Regions from separate parts of the Kribbella sp. C-35 genome, predicted to be linked through region 2. Evidence: riboswitches for the same ligand, from Rfam matches in the RefSeq annotation. Region 2 holds a riboswitch; each other region holds the start of a gene.
The links. A riboswitch is a leader RNA that binds a small molecule or an ion and turns the genes downstream of it on or off. The one in region 2 is predicted to bind thiamine pyrophosphate.

Region 1 (5,006 bases), on a different contig from region 2:
GCAGCTGCTTCCGTCGGCCACACAGAGGTACCGTGGTGATGGAGGATCGCGATGCACGCCAACGGGCGGATGGAGCCGCTCCAACCGCATGACGAGGTCGATCTGGTCGGCCGCTACCTCGACCAGGTGGCCAGGACAATGCTGCTGACCGCCGCCGACGAGGTGGAGTTGGCGAAGCGGATCGAGGCCGGCCTGTACGCCGGTCAGCTGCTCACCCGGGCGAACAGTAAGCTGGATCCGGACCGTGTCAGTGTCCTGGAGGCGATCTCGTACGACGGTCGACTGGCCAAGGACCAGATGATCCGCGCGAACCTGCGGCTGGTCGTTGCCGTGGCCAAGCGCTTCTCGTGGAGCGAACTGGCTTTCCTTGATCTGGTCCAAGAGGGCAACCTCGGCCTGATCCGCGCGGTGGAGAAGTTCGACTACACCCGGGGCAACAAATTCTCCACCTACGCGATGTGGTGGATCCGGCAGGCGATCCATCGCGGCATCGCCGACACGGAACGGACTGTGCGGCTGCCTGTTCACGTCGTCGACGAGCTGAACAGGGTACGGCGGGCCGAAGGCCGGCTGGAGGTGAGCCTCGGCCGGAGTCCCACCGCGGGCGAGATCGCTGCCGATGCGGGGCTCACCCCAGGCAGGGTGACGGAGCTCAGGCAGCACGTCCGGGCCACGATGAGCCTGGAGACGCCGGTGGGAGCCGATGCGGACACCCAGATCGGCGATCTCATCGTCGATCCGCTGAGCGGCGAGCAGGCGACCGAGCTGATCGAGTCACAGGCACTCCGCCAGGAACTGCGCGACGTTGTCGACACGCTTTCCGCGCCCGCGGCACTGATCCTGACGCTGCGCTACGGCCTGCACGACGGTCGACCGCGGACCACGGCCGAGGTCGCCGATCGGCTCGGCCTCACCAGGGAACGGGTCCGGCAACTCGAGAAGCAATCATTGGCCGACCTGCGCGACCCAGAGCGTCACCGTCGGCTACTCCCCTGGGCCGGCTGAAGAGCGAACAAGCCGCCGGCTGGGTCATGCGTCGGCGTCATCCGGCGTCAGCGCACGCGCACCCGGTGAGATGGTCGTCCCCGGCTTGCCGTCGCGCTGCCGCTAATTGGCCCTGATGATGTCGGGGTCTGGGATCGACCACTCACCCTCTCGCTTGGCGTGGTGCAGGCCACGGAAGTGACCGGCGCGGACCTCGCATTCCTGACCGGCATCTTCGCGCTCATCGGCGAGCAGCTCCACGCGGCACCTGAGGTCGACATCCCCATGCTCACCGTCGCGCTGGAGGGACTCCGCAGCCTCGAGGGCGCCGGTCCCACCGCCGACACCCGGCTCACCTGACCCTGCGACTCAGAAGGTTGCCAGCGGCAATGATCAGCGGGTGAGGTCGCGGTGGGTGAACTCGGCGACAGCCCACAGCAGGGCGACCAGCGGGATCGTTGCGAGAACCAGTAGGTCACTTCCGGGCAGAGTGCCGGCGACCAGGTCGATGGGCCGGAAGTAGTGGAACGGAGAAGCGAACCGCAGGCCACTGATGCCGTCGATGAGCAGTGCAATGAAGTTCATGAAGAACCAGGCGACCACGATGCCGACGGTGACGCCGATCGCGCGTCCGCGCAGGCTCGACCGGGCCGATACGAGGACGCCGACCATGGCGACGCCCACGAACAGCAGCCACGAACCGGCGAAGGCGCGGAGCACAGAGCCGATCGACAGGTCCCGGACCCCGCTGATCGTCTGCCTGGCGACGAGTACGCCGGCCAGGCCTCCCGCCTCCGCGGCGGAGACAGCCACGATCGAGGCGAGCGCCTTGGCCAGCAGGAATGGCACGCGGCCGACAGGCCGAACGAGCACGAGGTCGATGGTCCCCCGCTCGACCTCCGTAGCCACCGACCCGGCGGCGACCAGCAACGCCGCAGAAGTCAGCAACGACAGAATGACAGGATGGGTCATCCCGGCACTCAGCCATCCGTCGGCGTGGAAGAAGTCGGCTGATCCACCGAGGAACGCGGTCATGGCCTTGGGCGGCGACTGGAAGAAGGGCAGGTTCGGCGCCTCGCTCGTGAACGATGATGAGGCGAGGAGGACCAGGTAGAAGAAGGCGCCGACGCCGAGGGACAGCACACCGAGCGTACGGCGTACTTGCCGCAAGGTATGGCGGAGCACGACCGAGCTCATGACGCCCGACCCTGACCGGAGTCGCCGTAGATCTCAAAGAACGTCTCGGCGAGGTGCTCCGGCTCGCAGACGAACTCCTGCACCGCGAGCGCGCCGAGCCGTCGCATCAGCGGCTCCATGTCCCCACGGAACTCGAATCGATGGAGCAGGCCGTCGCTCTGCAGTTCCGAGACACCGTCGAGGTCCAGCCCGCCGGCGGCGAGCGGATGCTTGAGCACAAGGGTGCAGTGGCGCACGCGTTCACCGGTGAGGTCCGCGGTCGCGCCGGTCCGCACGATCCGACCTGCCTTGAGCACGGCGACCCGCTCGGTCGTTTCCTCCACCTCAGAGAGGATGTGCGATGAGAGGAATACGGTTCCACCCGCCTGGCGGTGCTCGGCGAGCAGCCCGACGAACCGCTCCTTCATGACCGGATCGAGACCCTCCGTCGGCTCGTCGAGCACCAGCACGTGTGGTTCGTGCTGGAACGCCTGGATGATGCCGATCTTCTGCTTCATACCCCGCGAGTACATCCGGATCTGGCGCCTCAGGTCGGCCTGCGACAGCTCCAGCCGGTCGCACAGCTCCCGCCGCCGGACGAGTGGGCGCCGCTGCAACGCACCGAGGTAGTCGAGGCACTCGTCCCCGGTCATCTGCGGCCACAACCCGAACTCACCCGGCAGGTGCCCGACATCGGCGAGCACTGCGTTGAGATCGGACGCCACATCCTGCCCGAGGATGCGGATCTGGCCGGCCGACGGCCGGACGAAGCCGAGCATGCACCTGATCGTGGTCGTCTTGCCGGCTCCGTTGGGACCGACGTAGCCGAAGGCCTCGCCGTCTGCCACCGACAGCGACGCTTCGTCCACGGCCAACTTGCCGCCGTACCGCTTGACGAGCCCTTCGACCTCGATCGCAGTACCCACTCCGTCATTGTGCGCCTCGAGCAAGGCCGACGAGGTGCGTGGCCGGGCCGACATCCGCGACGGCGTGCCGCCCAGTGAAGTCGGGGGTTCATCCCTGTTGACGCCGACTGCTCCCGGAGTCAAGATTGAATTGGCCTGCGAGGCGGGCGAGGGAGCCGAAAGGCTGAGAGGCCTGACGATCTTAGGACCATTGGGCGACCCCAAGTACCTGATCCGGACAATGCCGGCGAAGGGAAACCGTCTCGCAGGTCTTTTCTGTCGATGCCTTCGCTCAAAGACCCGACCAGCCGACCAAGGGGTTGGGTGATCGCGACGTACGACGTCGTTCTCGCCGCCAAGCGGCGTAGCGTTTGAATTGCCGTCACTGTTCATCTGTTGCTGTCCACCCTCCGCCCCAGGGCCCAGTCTGCGGCGGGGAGCAGGTCGGTCAAGGCACGAACGGGTGGCGCCGTGGCTACAGATGGTCGAAGTGACGAGCCTCTTGTGGATGTGCTGGGCTCAGTGCATTCGTTGCTGCTCAACGGTCCCGGACTGGAGGACTTGCTCGTCAAGCTGGCGGGCATGGCGGCCAAGGTGGTGCAGCCGCAGGCCTCGTGCGGCATGACCGCTCGGTACGACGGGCAGCCTCACACGATCGTGACCAGTGATTCACGGGCCGCGTTGATCGACGAGCAGCAGTACAGCCTCGGTGAAGGGCCCTGCCTGGACGCCTTGGAGAACGGCGAGGTGGTCGACGTCGCGGACCAGGCGAGCGAGTACCGGTGGCGCCGCTACCGCGATTCTGCACTCGAACTCGGGGTAACCGCGTCGCTCAGCTTCCCGCTGGTCGTCGACGACCAGATCATCGGCGCCTTGAATCTCTACGGGTATGACCAGCCGAACTCGTTCAGCGAGGCGGATCGGGAACGGGCCGCCGCCGTCGCCGACCAGGCCGCTACCACCTTGGCGTTCGCGGCACGAGCGGTGCAACATTTACATCTGAGCGAGCAACTGGAGCGGGCATTGGCCTCGCGATCGGTGATCGACCAGGCGCTCGGCCTGCTGATGGGCCAGCAGAAATGCGATGCCAGGACGGCCTTCGAACTGCTGCGGCGCCATTCGCAGAACACCAACCGCAAGCTGCGGGACGTCGCCGCCGACCTCATCACCAAACTGACCGGACAAGCGCCGGTCGACAGCCGCACATTCGCTCCGGACGACGATTCCAACGGTTCATTCGGCGACTGACCCGCACTCGAGGCACGCCCCGGAGAGAAACGCCAGGACTGACCCGGGCCGCCCTCCTGGCCGCACACAAACGGAGCGTCTGAGACTCTCGCCCCTGCCCGGTCACGAGTTCCCAGGTGCTTCCTCCTCCGCGAACACGCCACCGCGAGTGGTCAGCTCGCCGACGATCTGCACATGGCCGGCTTGTGCCTCCACCAGGCTTGCCCAGATCCATCGACGCGGCCGGCTGCTCCCTGCGCAGTGGACCAGCGTCTCGAAGATCGGCGGTCTCAAACCCACCCAGATCGTCATGATCTGAATGCGGTGACGACCCCCGCCCACGCGGTCGGACTCGATCACCACGTATTCACGCCTGGCAGACAAGGCGAGCCAAGTACTGCGATTGATCGGGTGCCCGTGCCTGTCGACGTACGTGAGTCTCGTTCGCGGCGCCAGCACCACTGTGCCCGTCAGCCCGCCCCGCCGATCAGCTCCTCGTTGCCTCTACGCCGATCACCGCAGTAATGAATCGTCCACGCCACTGTTCTCACCCCTGAGCGTTCGCATGTGCTGGCTCGGCGGCGGGATCTGCACGGTGTGGCGAGTCGGGACCACGACTGATCAGGCCGAGCGCGGCACAGCGCAGTACCACAGATGACCTGGAGGCGGTGGGATCCTCGATCTCCGTCGACAACCGGCGGCACCCTTGGCCGC
Region 2 (5,006 bases):
TACGCGTCGCGGGGAAAACCGGCACGTTCGGCGCGTTGCGGCACGAGGCCGGCGTGGTCACCCTGCCCGGTGGGGCGGCGTTCGCGATCGCGGTTCTCACGCTCGCCGCCCGCGGCGACCTCCGCCAACCGCGCGTCGACGCCGCGATCGGCGAGGTCGCTCGGGTGGCGGTCGACGTACTGCGCTAGACGATTGCGAAGGCCTCGATCTCGAGCAGGGCGAGTGGGCTGAACAGTGACGCCACCTGCACCGCCGAACTCGCGGGCTTCGGACCCGGGATGTACTTGTCGCGGACCACGCGGATTTCCGGCAGGTAGTTGACGTCGGTGACGAAGTACGTCAGCTTCACCACGTTCTCGAACGTCGCGTCGACCGCTGTCAGGCAGCGCGCCAGGTTCGCGAAGACCTGCTCCGCCTGCACCCGCGGACTACCGCGGCCGACGAACTGCCCGTTCGCGTCCAGCGCGACCTGCCCGGAGATCGCCACCCATCGGCCGGTCCCGGTCACCACGTGGCTGTAACCGTTGCCTGGGGCAACGCCTTGCACCTGCGGATACTCCAGCTCACTCATGGACCACATATACCCCGGACAGGGGTTGAGAAACCGGTTTCCATCGGGAGAGGATACGGGGGTGGGACGGACACCGAAGGACTCGATCACGATTGCCGACGTCGCGCGGGCGGCGGAGGTGTCGCGGGCGACCGTGTCCCGGGTGATGAACGGGCGCCTCAGTGTCGCACCCGAGATCGTCGCCCGGGTGCGCGCCGCGGCGGAGCGGCTCAACTACCGGCCGAGCGATCTGGCCCGCAGCCTGTCCCTGGGCCGGACGAACATGGTCGCGCTGGTCGTCCCGGACCTCGGCAACCCGCTGTTCCAGCAGATCCTGCGCGGCATCACGAACGCGTCCGCGGCGGCCGGGTACAAGGTGCTGGTCGCCGAGACCGACGAGGACCCGGACGCCGAGGCGGGGATCGCGATCGAGGCCCGGCGGCGCTGCGACGCGTTGATCATGGTCTCGCCGCGGATGGACGAGGAGCGGCTGCTCGAGCTCCTGCCGCAGGTGCAGCCGGTGATCCTGGTCAACCGTCAGGGGCCGGCGGAGGTCGCGTCGGTGGTGGTCGACTACGGCCGCGCCGTACGGATCGTCGTCGATCATCTGGTCGGCCTCGGACACCGGCGGCTCGCGTTCCTGTCCGGCCCGGCGGCGAGCGCGTCCAACGTGCTGCGGCTGCAGGCGCTCGCGGTCGCCGAGCGGGAGATCCCGGGACTCGAGCTCGTCCGGCTCGAGTGCGGCCGGTCGATCGAGGACGGGTACGCCGCGGTGGAGCGGGTGCTCGAAGCGCAGGTCACCGCGGTCGTCGCGTTCAACGATCTGGTGGCGTTCGGGTTGCTGGCGCGGCTCAACGAGGTCGGGGTCGCCGTACCGGCTGATCTGTCGGTGACCGGGATGGACGACATCGGGCTCGCGCGGTTCGCCGTACCGTCGCTGACGACTGTCCGGGTGCCGCAGACGGACCTCGGCGAACTCGCGTGGCAGCGGTTGCACGCGTCGATCGCGGCTGGGGCGGGCGAGACGGACGCCGTACCCGAGCTGCGGCTGGCGGTGCGGGCGAGCACTGGTCCGGTGCCGCAGGAGCCGCGTTCTCAGGCGTCGGCTGATCAGATCGGGTGGCTGCAGCAGGGGGACATCTTCGCGCTCGGGAGTTCGGCGGGGTTGCTCGCGCGGTACGAGTTCGGCCGGCGGATGCCGCAGGTGCACGCGCCGCGCCCGTACCTGCATCCGGTCCGGACGCTCGGCGGACACCCGCTGACCGAGGTCAACCCGGTGGACCATCGCCACCACTACGGACTCTCACTGTCTGTCGCGCAGGTCAACGGCACTTCACACTGGGGCGGCCGGACCTATGTCCGCGGTCAAGGCCCGACCCTCCTGACGAACCACGGTCAGCAGCGCAGCCGCGGCGTCACCGTCGACGATCGCTCGTTGGTCGACGACATCACTTGGTACGACGAGCAGGGCCGACCGCAACTCGTCGAACGCCGGTGTCTCGCCGGGGACCTCGCCTTCGGTGGCTGGCGCCTGGACTGGCGGAGCGTGCTGACGGCGCGCTACGGCTCGATCCGGATCGACAGCCCGGCGACTTGTGGACGCGAGGGCGCGGGGTACGGCGGGATCTTCTGGCGCCTGCCGTCCGCGCCGACGACGGTCCTGAGCGCCGACGGTGAAGGATTGGACGCCGCCTTCGGATCTGGCAGTCCGTGGCTCGCATTCGTGCAGGGCAATGTCAGTTTGCTGTTGCTGCAGCCGGATCAGGTGTGGCCGTGGTTCTTGCGCACCACCGAGTACGTCGGCGCGTGCCCGGCGCTCGCGTGGGACGAGCCGTTGACGTTGCAGCCCAACCAGGACCTGACGTTGTCGCTCACCGCGCTGCTGCTGGACCGCGCGGTGGACGCGGCGGAGGCTAAAACGTTGGCAGACCAGTTGTAGGCGACGACGCCAACGCCGACTGCCATCGCTTCGGCACACGGCCGGCGAGGCGTGCGTTCCGGCCGGCCGAGACGGCGTCGCGCATCGCGGCGGCCATCAGGGCAGGCTTCTCAGCACGAGTCACCGGGGTCGCGAGCATGACCGCGTCGCATCCGAGTTCCATCGCCAGCGCGGCGTCACTCGCCGTACCGATGCCGGCATCAACGATCACCGGGACGTTCGCCGCCTCGGCGATCAGCGCGATGTTGTGCGGGTTGCGGATGCCGAGCGCCGAACCGATGGGTGCGGCCAACGGCATCACGGCCGCGCACCCGGCCTGCTCGAGACGGCGGGCGAGGATCGGGTCGTCGTTCGTGTACGGCAGCACGGTGAAACCGTCGGCCACCAAGGCCTCCACGGCATCGAGCAGCTCGAACGGGTCCGGCAGCAACAGGTGGTCGTCGGCAACGACCTCGACCTTGATCAGGTCGGTCCCGAGCGCCTCGCGGGCCAGTTTCGCGGTCAGTACAGCCTCGGCCGCGGTGTGGCAGCCGGCCGTGTTCGGCAGTACGTCGATGCCGTGCTTCTTCAGTACGTCGAGCACCGAGCCCTCGTGCCCCGTGCCGAGGCGGCGCATCGCGACCGTGGTGAGTTGGGTGCCGGAGGCAATCAATGCCTCCTCCATCACTTCCAGGTTGGCCGAACCGCCGGTCCCCATGATCAGCCGCGACGTGTACGTGCGCCCGCCGAGCTCCAGTGGATCATCCATGGTCAGCCTCCCTGCGTCGCGCTGACGATCTCGACCCGGTCGCCCGGCCGCAGGGTGGTCTGCGCCCATTCAGCCTTGGTCAGCACGTTCTGGTTCACCGCGACCGCGATCCCGGTGGCGCGATCGGAGTACTCCGCGATCAGCTCGGCCACCGACTTGCCCGGCGGTACGTCGATCGCCGTACCGTTCACCCAGACGGATTCCATCGCTTCCTCCCTACGCCGGAATTACCCGATTCAGGTTCAGCGGTCGGTGACGGTGCAGTCACCCTCTCAGCCCACTTCCTGCGAGCTCCCGCGGACGTCTCGACTATAGCTGACGGCTCAGTCGACTTGCGTGCCGGTGAGGAGGGCGGCGAGCTCCGTCGGGCGGTAGAGGACCTGTTTGCCGGTGCGCTGCGGTTCGACGAGCCCGGTACGGCGTAGTAGTTGGAGGTGCTGGCTCACCGCGGACGGCGTCACCTTCAGTTCGCCGGCCAGGTCGGTCGTCGTACGGGGATGGGTGAGGAGCTCGAGGATGTGTGCTCTCGGCGTACCGATCAACTGAGCGAGGTCGTGGCGGGACGGCGGCTCGACGACGGACCACAGATGGGCCTGACCGCGCGGCGGGTAGCCGAGCAGCGGTTCGGCGCCCGGGTCGAACGGGATGACGGCGTGCGGTCCGAACAGGGTCGGCTGCAGCACGAGCCCGCGACCGTCGACGTGTTCGGTGCGGCTCTGCTCGGCCACGCGGTCGACCTTGAGGAGCCCTTCGGCGTAGGTGATCGCTGGGCCGAGGCCGTTGAGCATGGCGCCGGTCCCTTGCTGGGTGACGACGTGACCGCGGTAGCTGATGTCGGCGGAGAGGAGAGTGCGCATGCGGCTCCAGTACGGCGCCATCACAGCGTCCCAGTACTGGCTGAGTGCCTCGAGGACCTTGTCGATGGTCAGGTCTTCCGGTAGCTCGCCGTTGACCGCTACGAGTTGTCGCTCGAAGGTGTCCGGTTTGACGTTAGCGATCACGTCGAGCTCGTCGGAGAGCTGGGTGAGCGGCGAGGTCGGTCGTGGCGTCAGGAAGTCCGGGCTGCCCATGGTGTCGTTGACGAGCCACCGCAGTACGGACCAGTCCAGGGCGGTGACCTGCGGCTGTACGGCGCGCACCCAGCCGAGCTGCAGCGGGAAACGGCCGGGATCCCGTAGCGCGCGCAACGACAGCACCATCTCCGCGACCGGCGAGACCGCGAACCGCACGTCGGCCAGATCCTGTGAGTTCAGGACATAGGTGAGCACCGCGCCTCGCTTTCAGTCACGACACGAAGTATGGCCGAATTGTCGGTGGCGGGTGGGAGCGTGGTTTTCATGGGGTTTCGAGCGATGGACGACGACGAGGTAGCAGAGTTCCTGGCGCAGCCGCTGGTGGCCGTGCTGGCGGTCGACGACCCGGGCTGGTCGCCGCATGTGACGCCGGTGTGGTTCCGCCACCTGCCCGACGACAACAGATTCCAGGTGATGACGCCGGCCAAGTCGAAGAAGACCAGACTGCACCGGACCGGCACGGGTGAGCTGTCCCTCTCGATCCAGTCCGCCGACGGACCGACAGCGAAGTACGTCAACATGCAGGGCGTGGCGCGCTTCCTCCCGCTCAGTGCCGACCTGCTGAACGCGATGGTCGAGAAGTACCTACCGGAGGAACACCGCGCGGCCTACCTGGCCAACCCACCCGAAGACTCGATGTTCGACATCACCCCACGCCGCATCACCACAGCCGTCATCGACTGACAGTTCACTCGC
Region 3 (5,006 bases), 140 kb from region 2:
GTCCACCACCCAGGTCTGCTCCGGCAGCATCCTCGGCGCCGGCCTCGGCAAGCGGCTGGCCGAGGTGCGCTGGACGGTCGCCGGCCGGATGGCCGTGGCCTGGCTGCTGACGCTGCCGGCCGCTGCGGTCGTCGGTGCACTCGCCGGCGAGGTCGCCGACTCCGGCAACATCGGCGTCGTCATCATCGCGGTCCTTGCGGTCGCGGCCGGTGGCGGAATCTACGCCGCGTCCCGGCGCCGCCCGGTGACGTCGGAGAACGTCAACGAGTACCCGAGCTCCACCCCGTCCACCACCGCTGCGGCGGCCTGAGAGGAGTACGGCGATGCACATCAACTGGAGTGGCCTCGGCGAGGTCGCACTGGTCAGCCTGCTCTTCGGTGTCGGCCTGGCGGTGCTGTTCGCGTTCGGTGTGACCGCTATGTCGCGGCGGGCCGTGGCGATCGACGAGAAGCGGCAGCCGTCCTTCATGGACACAGGTGTGGCTGCGCTCTGTTTCGCAGCCTGCCTGGCGGCAGTGCTCTACGGGCTGTACCTGATCATCCCGCAGTTCCACTGAGCTGTACGACGGGCGGTCTGGCGGCTGCCCGTCGTACAGCAGTCTTAGGAGGGGGTCTGGGGGCTCTGCGCCTACTGCGCGGCACTCGGCGGGCACCTCGCCGAGCGGGAGCGAAGGGAACGATGAAACCACATCGACCCCTCCGCTCCCGCTCACCGAGGCACTCCGCCGAGCACCTGCTCGCTACGGCGCAGAGCCCCCAGACCCCCTCTAGCGGTTCCAGCGCCGTACGGACTTGGCTACGTCCTTGGCGCGGATGGAGCCGAGGTTGTACTCCCAGGCGGCCAAGAGGCGGTCGCCGAGGACCTCTGCGTCCAGGTACGTGCGTGGGCGGACGGCGACCGCCCAGGTGGCTGCGGCGGCGTGGCCCTGCTGGTGGAGGAGGTGGTCGACGGTCGCCTCGATGCGGTTCGACTGGTCGCCGCCGAGGCCGTCCGTGGCCCACTCCTGCAGGATCCTCGCGTCGTCGGCCGTCATCCGGGCGAGGTAGGTCAGCGGGCCGCGCCAGAAGCCCTTGCGGCCGATGCTGTCCAGCGACTCGAGCGGGAACCAGCCGTTCTGGTTGCGCCGGCCGTTCACCGCGGACTCGATCTCCCGGGCGCGATCCGCGGCCAGCCCCCGGGTCGCCCAGTCGACGAAGAACGCCCCGGCGTCCGGGATGTGCTCGGCCACGTGCGGGGCCGGCGTCAGCGCCCCCGGGTCGAACAGATGCAGCTCTTCCGGTGAATCGAACAAAACCATCCCCGCCCGCTCTCGTACGCGAGCCACCGCAGTCGCCCGCCGCACAGGGACCCCCCAGGTTCCTGCTCTGTCAACGAGAGACTTCGTACCCTCGTACCGGCCCGAGGGTCAAGGTCTGGTCCGGTTACTGACGTTTGGCTGCCCGCCGGGCGAGCTCCTCGGCGTCCAGCCGTTGGGCCTCTTCGGGCGTCGGCGCGCTGCCGCCGTACGCGGCCGGCAACCACCAGGCACCGGCCGGTTGCTCGGGGTAGGCGCGGATGGTCTCGTCCAGCATCCCGGCCATCGTGGACCGCAGGTGCGCGGTCGCCTCGGCCGGGTCGTCGTCAGGCGTCACGGTGATCGGCGCGCCGATGCTGATCGAGATCGGCCGGTGCCGGGTGAAGTCCCGCGGGTGGTCCTTGGTGAACATCCGCTGCGTGCCCCACAGGATCATCGGCAGCACCGGTACGCCGGCCTCCGCCGCCATCCGCACCGTGCCGGACTTGAACTCCTTGAGCTCGAACGAGCGGCTGATCGTCGCCTCCGGGAACACACCGACCAGCTCGCCGGCCGCCAGGTACTCCAGCGCTTGCTGGTACGACGCGGCGCCCGCGTCCCGGTCCACCGGGATGTGGTGCATCCCGCGCATCAACGGACCGGAGTACCGGTTGCGGAACAGCACCTCCTTCGCCATGAACCGGACGAGCCGCTTCGCCGGAAGTGCGCCGTACCCGCCGAGGATGAAGTCGACGTAGCTGACGTGGTTGATCGCGATCAGCGCCCCGCCGGTGCGCGGCACGTGCTCCGTCCCGGTACGCCGGATCTTCAGGTCCAGCACCGTGAACGCGGTCTTCGCGAAAGCGACGACAGGCGGATAGACGAGGTCTCGCATCTCTAGAACCTACAGGGTTCGTCTAATGTGTCCGGTGACAACTGGAGATCGCGGGAGCTCGCACCGTAGTGGGCTGAGAGGGCGGCTGGACCAGGAATCGACACCTGGCCGGCGCCGCCGACCGCCGAACCTGTCCGGGTAATTCCGGCGTAGGGAGCAGCAGCATGGTGAATGTCAGCACGATCCGTCCGGCCGTCACCACGGGCCCGATCTCGGGCTCGGAGAAGATCTATCGCGGAGAGCTCGGGGTACCGGCGCGCCGCGTGAATCTCACCAACGGCGAGCACTTCGACCTCTACGACACGTCCGGTCCGTACACCGACGCGTCGGCGCGGATCGACGTACAGGCCGGTCTGCCCGCGTTGCGGCGCGAGTGGATCGCCGGGCGCGAGCCGCGGACCCAGCTCGGGCACGCGCGGGCCGGAGTGATCACCGAGGAGATGCGGTACGTCGCCTTACGGGAGGGACTCGATCCGGAGTTCGTCCGGGCGGAGGTAGCGCGCGGGCGCGCGGTGATCCCCGCGAACCGGCGGCACCCGGAGAGCGAGCCGATGATCATCGGGAAGAAGTTCCTGGTGAAGGTGAACGCGAACATCGGCAACTCCGCCGTCAGCAGCTCGGTCGAGGAAGAGGTGGAGAAACTCGTCTGGGCGACCCGGTGGGGCGCGGACACCGTGATGGACCTGTCCACCGGGAAGAACATCCACGAGACGCGGGAGTGGATCCTGCGGAACTCGCCGGTGCCGATCGGGACGGTGCCGTTGTACCAGGCACTGGAGAAGGTGAAGGGCGATCCGGCGGCGCTGTCGTGGGAGGTGTACCGCGAGACCGTGATCGAGCAGTGCGAGCAGGGCGTGGACTACATGACCGTGCACGCCGGCGTACTGCTGCGGTACGTGCCGCTGACCGCGCGGCGGATCACCGGGATCGTGTCGCGCGGCGGGTCGATCATGGCCGCGTGGTGCCTGGCGCACCACCAGGAGTCCTTCCTGTACACGCATTTCGCGGAGCTGTGCGAGATTCTCCGCGAGTACGACGTGACGTTCTCGCTCGGGGACGGGTTGCGCCCGGGCTGCATCGCGGACGCCAACGACGAGGCGCAGTTCGCCGAGCTGCGGACGCTGGGGGAGCTGACGCGGATCGCCTGGGAGCACGACGTACAGGTGATGATCGAAGGCCCCGGACACGTGCCGATGCACAAGATCGCGGAGAACGTCCGGCTCGAGGAGGAGCTGTGCGGGGAGGCGCCGTTCTACACGTTGGGGCCGTTGGCAACCGATGTGGCGCCGGCGTACGACCACATCACATCGGCGATCGGCGCGGCACAGATCGGCTGGCTGGGTACGGCGATGCTCTGCTACGTCACGCCCAAGGAGCACCTCGGCCTGCCCGATCGTGACGATGTGAAGACCGGCGTGATCACGTACAAGATCGCCGCCCACGCAGCCGATCTGGCCAAGGGGCATCCGGGTGCGCAGTCCTGGGACGACACGTTGTCCAAGGCAAGGTTCGAGTTCCGCTGGGAGGACCAGTTCAACCTCTCGCTGGATCCGGACACCGCCCGGTCCTTCCATGACGAGACGTTGCCGGCCGAGCCCGCGAAGACCGCGCACTTCTGCTCGATGTGCGGGCCGAAGTTCTGCTCGATGCGGATCACCGCCGACATCCGCGCGTACGCCGAGGAACGTGGGCTGACCTCCACCGAGGCCATCGAGGCCGGCTTCGCCGAGATGTCGGAGACCTTCAAATCCACTGACCAGAAGCTCTATCTACCGATCACGGACTGAGTACGGCGCCCGTCCGGCCCGGCGTGAACCTGGCTCCGGGCCGGATACGGGGAGTAACTGGCTGAACCGATTCAGGTTTTGGCCTTCACTCTACGTGAATAAGACTGTAGCCTTAAGCCGTTCAGAAGGAGGTGCAGGGCGATGGTCTTCGTTCTCACGGTAGATCAGCGCGGCAGCCGAAGCACGAGCGATCTCGTACCTGAGCTACTCAACTCCCTGAACCGCCGGCCGCGGCGGAGCGGACTGCTGCGGAAGTTCGAGCGGACCGCCGGCGACGAGGTGCAGGGCGTGCTGTCCGAGGCCCGGCCGACCGTCGACGTGATCGTCGAACTGCTGCGGTCGGACAACTGGTATGTCGGACTCGGCGTCGGTGAGGTCACCGAACCGCTGCCACGCAGCACCCGCGCCGGAAGCGGCGACGCGTACGTGTTCGCGCGGGAGGCGGTGACGCGGGCGAAGTCCAGTCAGCACCACGTGAACGTGGTCGGAGCGGACTCACGCAGAGCAGAGCAGGTGGAGACGGTGCTGTGGCTGATGGCGTCCGTACTGCGGCGTCGCAGTGACCGTGGCTGGGCAGTGGCGGACCTGTTGGGCGAAGGACTCACGAGGCGGGAGATCGGCGTGAAACTCGGCATCAGCCAGTCGGCGGTGACGCAACGCGCCCAGGCCGCGGGCTTCGCCGAGGAACAGCGCGGACGGGTGCTGGCCGCGGATCTCCTCGGCGCCGGGGCTGCTGCGTGACGGCGCTGGTCCTGTCGCTGACCGGCGCCGCCCTGGTCCTCGCCGTACTCGCATGGGTGCCCAGGTCGTCCGGCTCCACCCTCGAGATCGTCATCAGTAGCGTCATGCTGGCCTGCCTGGCCGCAGTCGGCGTGCTACTGCTCGCTGGACACGGAGTAGACGGCTGGCCCGAGCGCTGGTGGAACGTACTGCTCCTGCTGGCCGGAGCGTTGGCAGTGACAGGCGGCGGTCCGCTGACGACCTCTGTGATGGCTCTGGCCGACCGGAGGAGCACCCGTGCCCAGTCGACGCAGAAGGCCGGTGAGGTAC
Region 4 (5,006 bases), on a different contig from region 2:
CGCGGGCCTGCCGCATCTGCCCGCCGTACTGTCGGCCAGCAAGTCGTACTCCGAGCGACTGTTCCGCTACATCCGCGTGGACCGCCTGGCGCGGGAGGCATGCGACCGGGCGCTGATGGTGCCGGCGGAGAGCGAAGGCGTGCAGTACGACGAGGAGGCGCTGGACGAGCTGTACGCGCAGACGGACGGGTACCCGTACTTCGTCCAGGCCTTCGCCCACTCGACCTGGGACCACGCGCCGACCTCACCCATCACCATCAAGGACGTCGCCGTCGCAGGCCCCGAGGCGTCCGCCGAACTGACCGTCGGCTTCTTCGGCTCCCGCTACGAACGCGCCACCCCCGCGGAGCGCGAGTACATGCGCGCCATGGCCGAACTAGGCATCGGCGTAGACGACGGCTCCGTCCCCACCGCCGAGGTAGCCAACACCCTCAACCGCAAACCCCAGTCCCTCTCCCCCGCCCGCGACGGCCTGATCAAGAAGGGCTTGGTCTTCTCCGCCGAACGCGGCACAGTCGCCTTCACCGTCCCCCACTTCGGAAAATTCCTGCGCACTCGCACGGCTTAACGAAACCGGGCTTTCGTGCGGTCGCAGGTATCGGTAGGGTCACGGGTTATGACCACCCGGCGGAGCGGCCAGCGCGGACACACGTCTGGGCGGCGGGGTGGGCGGCATAGTCGGCGGAAGTCGTACAAGGGGCAGTGGCTTGTGGTGACTGCGTTGGCGGTGCTGGGGACTGTGGTGGTGGCGCATCCGGATGTCGCGCACCGGAACAGTTTGGCGGCGCAGGCGGTTGCGGGGGTCAACGATGTCGCCAAGGAGGAGCCGGTGACGTCGGTCACGCCCTCGGTGACGCCGGTTCCGATTGCCACGCCGACGCAGAAGTTCACCACTCCGTTGCGACCGGCACCGACCCTGACGCGCAAGCCGAAGGGTGCGAAGCCGAACGTTCTGGTGTCGACCGGGAAGCTCGGCGTGGTGCCTGGGTCCAACAAGGCGACCGGTGTGCGCGGCAAGATGACGTACCGCGTGGAGATCGAGCAAGGGGTGTCGGTGAACGGCGCCGCGGTCGCGGCAGCCATCCACAAGACCCTGACGGACCCGCGCGGCTGGCAGGCGGTGCACCCGGTGAGTTTCGAGCGGACGGACCGTGTCGACGCCGACCTCCGGATCATCCTGGCCACGCCGACCCTGACCGACAAGCTCTGTCTGCCGCTCGACACCGGCGGTGAGGTCTCCTGCCGGGTCGAGGACCGCGTGGTGCTCAACGCGAAGCGGTGGCTCTACGGGATCCCGGCGTACAACGGGAAGGTCGACCTGTACCGCAGCTACCTGGTCAACCACGAGGTCGGGCACGCGCTCGGCCACGGGCACTCGACCTGCACCACTCCGAAGACCCCCGCGCCGGTGATGATGCAGCAGACCAAGGGTCTGGCCGGCTGCCTGCCGAACGCCTGGCCGACGGTCAAGGCGACCTGAGAAACTGGGTACGACGGGAGGGAGTAAGCGATGTCGTCACAGGACTTCCCGACGTACGGCAGGGACGATCAGCCCGAGCAGCAGGGGCCTGGCGAGGATCAGCACTACGCGCCACCCACGCCGTACGGCGGCGGCACGTACGGCGCCGGCCACGCGCCTCAGCCCGATCAGTTCCCGTATGCGCAGCCCCAGCCCTACGGAACGCAGCCCCCGGCGCAGGGCAACCCGGCGTACCACCAGCCCCCGGCCTATCGCCCTGGCGCACCGTACGGCGCCCCAGCGAGCCCTGAGCCACATGAGCTCCCGACGTACGGCCGCGAGGAGCACTCGCGTGACCCACGCGCCGCTCGGGTTGTAGGCCTGGCCGCGTTCATCGCCGCGATCTACGGGCTGCTGGTCGTCTCTGTGCAGCGCGTCGCGCTCCGGGAGATCTCACAGGCGCCAGGCTCGCCGCTGAACCACCCGCTCCGCACGGACGTACTCGACGCGGTCGGCCAGCTGTTGCTCGTGGTAGTCGGCACAGCCGCGCTGGTGATGTGGGTCCGCGACGTACTGGCCCGCTACAAGGCCGGTCGCCGGCCCGACCCGTCCGAGCTGGCCGGTCTGCTCCTGGTCGCGGTCTCCATCGTCCCGATCCTGGTCTGGCTGATCATGGTGCTGTCCACAGGTCTAGGTGCCAGCGACGGCACGGTCCACCGGCTGCCCACGGCGTACGGCTGGGGTGGTTTCGGCCTGCTCGTCCTCGCCGTCGGGCTCTTCCTCGGGTACCGCGAGCTCAAGCCCGACGTAGCGAACCCGGTCGTCAAAGGCGCCCCGGCGAAGGCTCCCTGGGAGTGAACGCACCTGTCGTCCTCGTGCCCGGCCTGGGCCTCGGCCCGGAGTCGTACGCGCGGACGGTCGAGCACCTCGTCTCGCCGTACCACGTGGTCACCCTGCCCGGGTACGGCGAACCGGCGGGCTCCCGTGAGGACCTGCACCCTCGTGCCCTCGCGGTAGCGCTGGCCGGGAAGATCCGCGAGCGGTCTGTGCTGGTCGGCCACTCGGCGAGCTGTCAGATCGTCGTCGAGCTGGCGATCCGCTACCCCGAGCTGGCCCACGCGCTCGTGCTCGCCGCGCCGACCGGCGACGTCCGGCTGTCGAGTTGGGTCGACCGCGCGGTCCGGCTCGTCGGCTCCGCGATCCCGGACGCGCCGAAGCTGGTCCGGATCAGTCCGCAATACGCCCGTACGACGCTGCCGTCGATCGCCCGCGCCAGCGAAGCGTCGAGGCACCACGACCTGGCTGCAGTCATGCCCCACGTCCAAGCGCCGGTGATCCTCGTCCGCGGCCGGCATGACCTCTTGTGTACGGCGGAATGGGTCGAACGGCTCGCCGAACTCAGCCACGGCGAGGCCCGCACGCTGGACTCCGGGGCCCACATGCCGGTCGTCACGAACGGCCCGGAGCTGGCCGCTCTCATAGAACGAGCAGTCACTCTTCCGGAAAGTAGCTGACGAGTTAAACTCAGGAACACAAACCTATGCGGGAGCTCGCACCGAGGATGCGCGGGCTGAGAGGGCGACAGCTGGGTCGCCGACCGCCTGAACCTGACCGGGTAATGCCGGCGTAGGGATTGGGGTCACTCATGACCGATACAGCTGTTCGTCCTGCCGGCACCACCGAGGCGCCGCTCGTCCTCACCACCGATGCGCCGCGCACGCTCGGGTTCTTCGACCAGTTCACGCTCTGGGGCAACTTCGGCATCTCCCTGTTCGGCCCGGTGACCGGTGCGCTCGTGGCGGCGTACACGGGCTCGCTCTGGCAGGGGCTGCTCGCTGTGGTCGTCGGCTGCGGCATCGGTGCCCTCGTGCTCGGCGGCGCGGCCGTCTTCGGGTCGCAGACCGGTGCGCCCGCGATGGCGAGCCTGCGCGGTCTGTTCGGCCGCCGCGGCTCGATCGCGCCGACCGTGCTGAACATCGCGCAGAACGTCGGCTGGGCGACGATGGAGATCATCGTGATCTCACAGGCCGCGGTCGCGGTCACGAGCGAGCGGTGGCGCTGGCTGTTCGTCGTACTCGCCGGAATCATCGCGACCGCGATGGCGGTCCGTCCGCTCGGCAGCGTGAAGATCCTGCGGAAGTTCATGGTCTGGCTGGTGCTGCTCGCGTCGGTGTACCTGTTCGTGCAGGTGCTCAGCAAGCCGGTGCACGCGTTGCCGCAGGACAGCGTGTTCGGCTTCTGGCCGGCCGTCGACCTGGCCGCTGCCGGCGTCGTGTCCTTCGCGCCGCTGGCCGCGGACTACACGCGGCACTCGCGGACCAACAAGGCCGCGTTCAGTGGTTCCGCACTCGGCTACGGTCTGGCCGCGATCGCGTACTACGCGCTCGGTGTCGTCGCTGTGGCGACGCTGCAGACCAACAGCGAGGACGTGATCACCGCACTGGTCACACTGCCTGCCGGTGCGATCGCGCTGCTCGTGCTGCTGGTGGACGAGGTCGACGAGGCGTACGCGAACGTCTACTCGACCACGATGGCCGCGCACAACCTGATCGGCCACATCGACCGGCGGTGGATCTCGGTCGCGATCGGCGTACTCGCCACCGGTATCGCCCTGTTCGTCGACCTGGGCAACTACACCCAGTTCCTGTACCTGATCGGCTCGGTCTTCATCCCGCTGTTCGCGGTCGCGATCGCGGACTTCTTCGTGGTCAGCAAGATGAAGTGGGACGTCTCCGATACGGCGAAGTTCCGCTGGCAACCGACCGCCGCCTGGCTGATCGGCTTCGTCGCCTACCAGTTGGTGAACCCCGGCACCGTCTCCGCCTGGTCCCCCTTCTGGGCCAAGATCCAGCAGGCCCTCTTCAACCACCAGCCGGTGCCGGGCTGGCTCGGCGCGACGTACACCTCGATCATCGTCTCGATGCTGGCCGCCGTGCTACTCGGCCGCATCGGCCGCAGGCCCGCCGCCTAGCGGTACTCGGGGTTCTCGAAGTCGAAGCGGCAGCCGGCGTCCCACTCGGAGCGCTGGTTGCCGTGGGCAGGGATCCCGCCGGCGTCCTTCAGAATCCTTGCCAGGTGCAACAGGTTCCAGGTCATGAACGTGGTGTTCCGGTTCGTGAAGTCGTTCTCCGGACCGCCGGATCCGACGTCGAGGTACGACGGACCGGGGCCGGCCTCACCGATCCAGCCGGCGTCCGCCTGCGGCGGGACCGTGTACCCGAGGTGCTGCAGCGAGTAGAGGACGTTCATCGCGCAGTGCTTCACGCCGTCCTCGTTCCCGGTGATCAGGCAGCCGCCGACGCGCCCGTAGTACGCGTACTGCCCGTGTTCGTTGAGGATCGACGAGCTGCCGTACAAGCGTTCGATCACCTGCTTGGTGACCGAGCTGTTGTCGCCCAGCCAGATCGGGCCGGCGATCACCAGGATGTCGGCGGCCATCACCTGCTGCTGGATCGCGGGCCAGGCGTCCGTCACCCAGCCGTGCTCGGTCATGTCGGGCCAGACACCGGTCGCGATGTCGTGGTCCACGGCGCGGATCACGTCGACC

Region 1: another riboswitch for thiamine pyrophosphate. It lies ahead of ACLJOO_RS28305 (GAF and ANTAR domain-containing protein); the one in region 2 lies ahead of thiS (sulfur carrier protein ThiS).
Region 3: another riboswitch for thiamine pyrophosphate. It lies ahead of thiC (phosphomethylpyrimidine synthase ThiC); the one in region 2 lies ahead of thiS (sulfur carrier protein ThiS).
Region 4: another riboswitch for thiamine pyrophosphate. It lies ahead of ACLJOO_RS12175 (purine-cytosine permease family protein); the one in region 2 lies ahead of thiS (sulfur carrier protein ThiS).

The regions. Positions count from the first base shown of each region.
Region 1 covers NZ_JAJPWG010000004.1:519,285-524,290, reverse strand. The annotation lists gene ACLJOO_RS28325 (RNA polymerase sigma factor RpoD/SigA) at 52-1,005, shown strand; gene ACLJOO_RS28320 (hypothetical protein) at 1,168-1,344, shown strand; gene ACLJOO_RS28315 (ABC transporter permease) at 1,378-2,181, opposite strand; gene ACLJOO_RS28310 (ABC transporter ATP-binding protein) at 2,178-3,086, opposite strand; TPP riboswitch at 3,225-3,338, shown strand; gene ACLJOO_RS28305 (GAF and ANTAR domain-containing protein) at 3,570-4,313, shown strand; gene ACLJOO_RS28300 (hypothetical protein) at 4,416-4,604, opposite strand.
Region 2 covers NZ_JAJPWG010000003.1:555,986-560,991, forward strand. The annotation lists gene ACLJOO_RS22525 (serine hydrolase) at 1-188, shown strand, start outside; gene ACLJOO_RS22530 (RidA family protein) at 185-571, opposite strand; gene ACLJOO_RS22535 (DUF6807 family protein) at 633-2,489, shown strand; gene ACLJOO_RS22540 (thiazole synthase) at 2,464-3,237, opposite strand; gene thiS (sulfur carrier protein ThiS) at 3,240-3,443, opposite strand; TPP riboswitch at 3,434-3,545, opposite strand; gene ACLJOO_RS22550 (DUF5937 family protein) at 3,561-4,505, opposite strand; gene ACLJOO_RS22555 (pyridoxamine 5'-phosphate oxidase family protein) at 4,575-4,994, shown strand; gene ACLJOO_RS22560 (G5 domain-containing protein) at 4,999-5,006, opposite strand, start outside.
Region 3 covers NZ_JAJPWG010000003.1:691,934-696,939, forward strand. The annotation lists gene ACLJOO_RS23200 (anion permease) at 1-310, shown strand, start outside; gene ACLJOO_RS23205 (hypothetical protein) at 324-557, shown strand; gene ACLJOO_RS23210 (hypothetical protein) at 768-1,298, opposite strand; gene ACLJOO_RS23215 (lysophospholipid acyltransferase family protein) at 1,423-2,169, opposite strand; TPP riboswitch at 2,210-2,343, shown strand; gene thiC (phosphomethylpyrimidine synthase ThiC) at 2,334-3,956, shown strand; gene ACLJOO_RS23225 (transposase) at 4,098-4,697, shown strand; gene ACLJOO_RS23230 (hypothetical protein) at 4,694-5,006, shown strand, end outside.
Region 4 covers NZ_JAJPWG010000001.1:2,399,067-2,404,072, forward strand. The annotation lists gene ACLJOO_RS12155 (ATP-binding protein) at 1-568, shown strand, start outside; gene ACLJOO_RS12160 (DUF3152 domain-containing protein) at 617-1,480, shown strand; gene ACLJOO_RS12165 (hypothetical protein) at 1,511-2,317, shown strand; gene ACLJOO_RS12170 (alpha/beta fold hydrolase) at 2,314-2,973, shown strand; TPP riboswitch at 2,992-3,109, shown strand; gene ACLJOO_RS12175 (purine-cytosine permease family protein) at 3,105-4,430, shown strand; gene ACLJOO_RS12180 (flavodoxin family protein) at 4,427-5,006, opposite strand, start outside.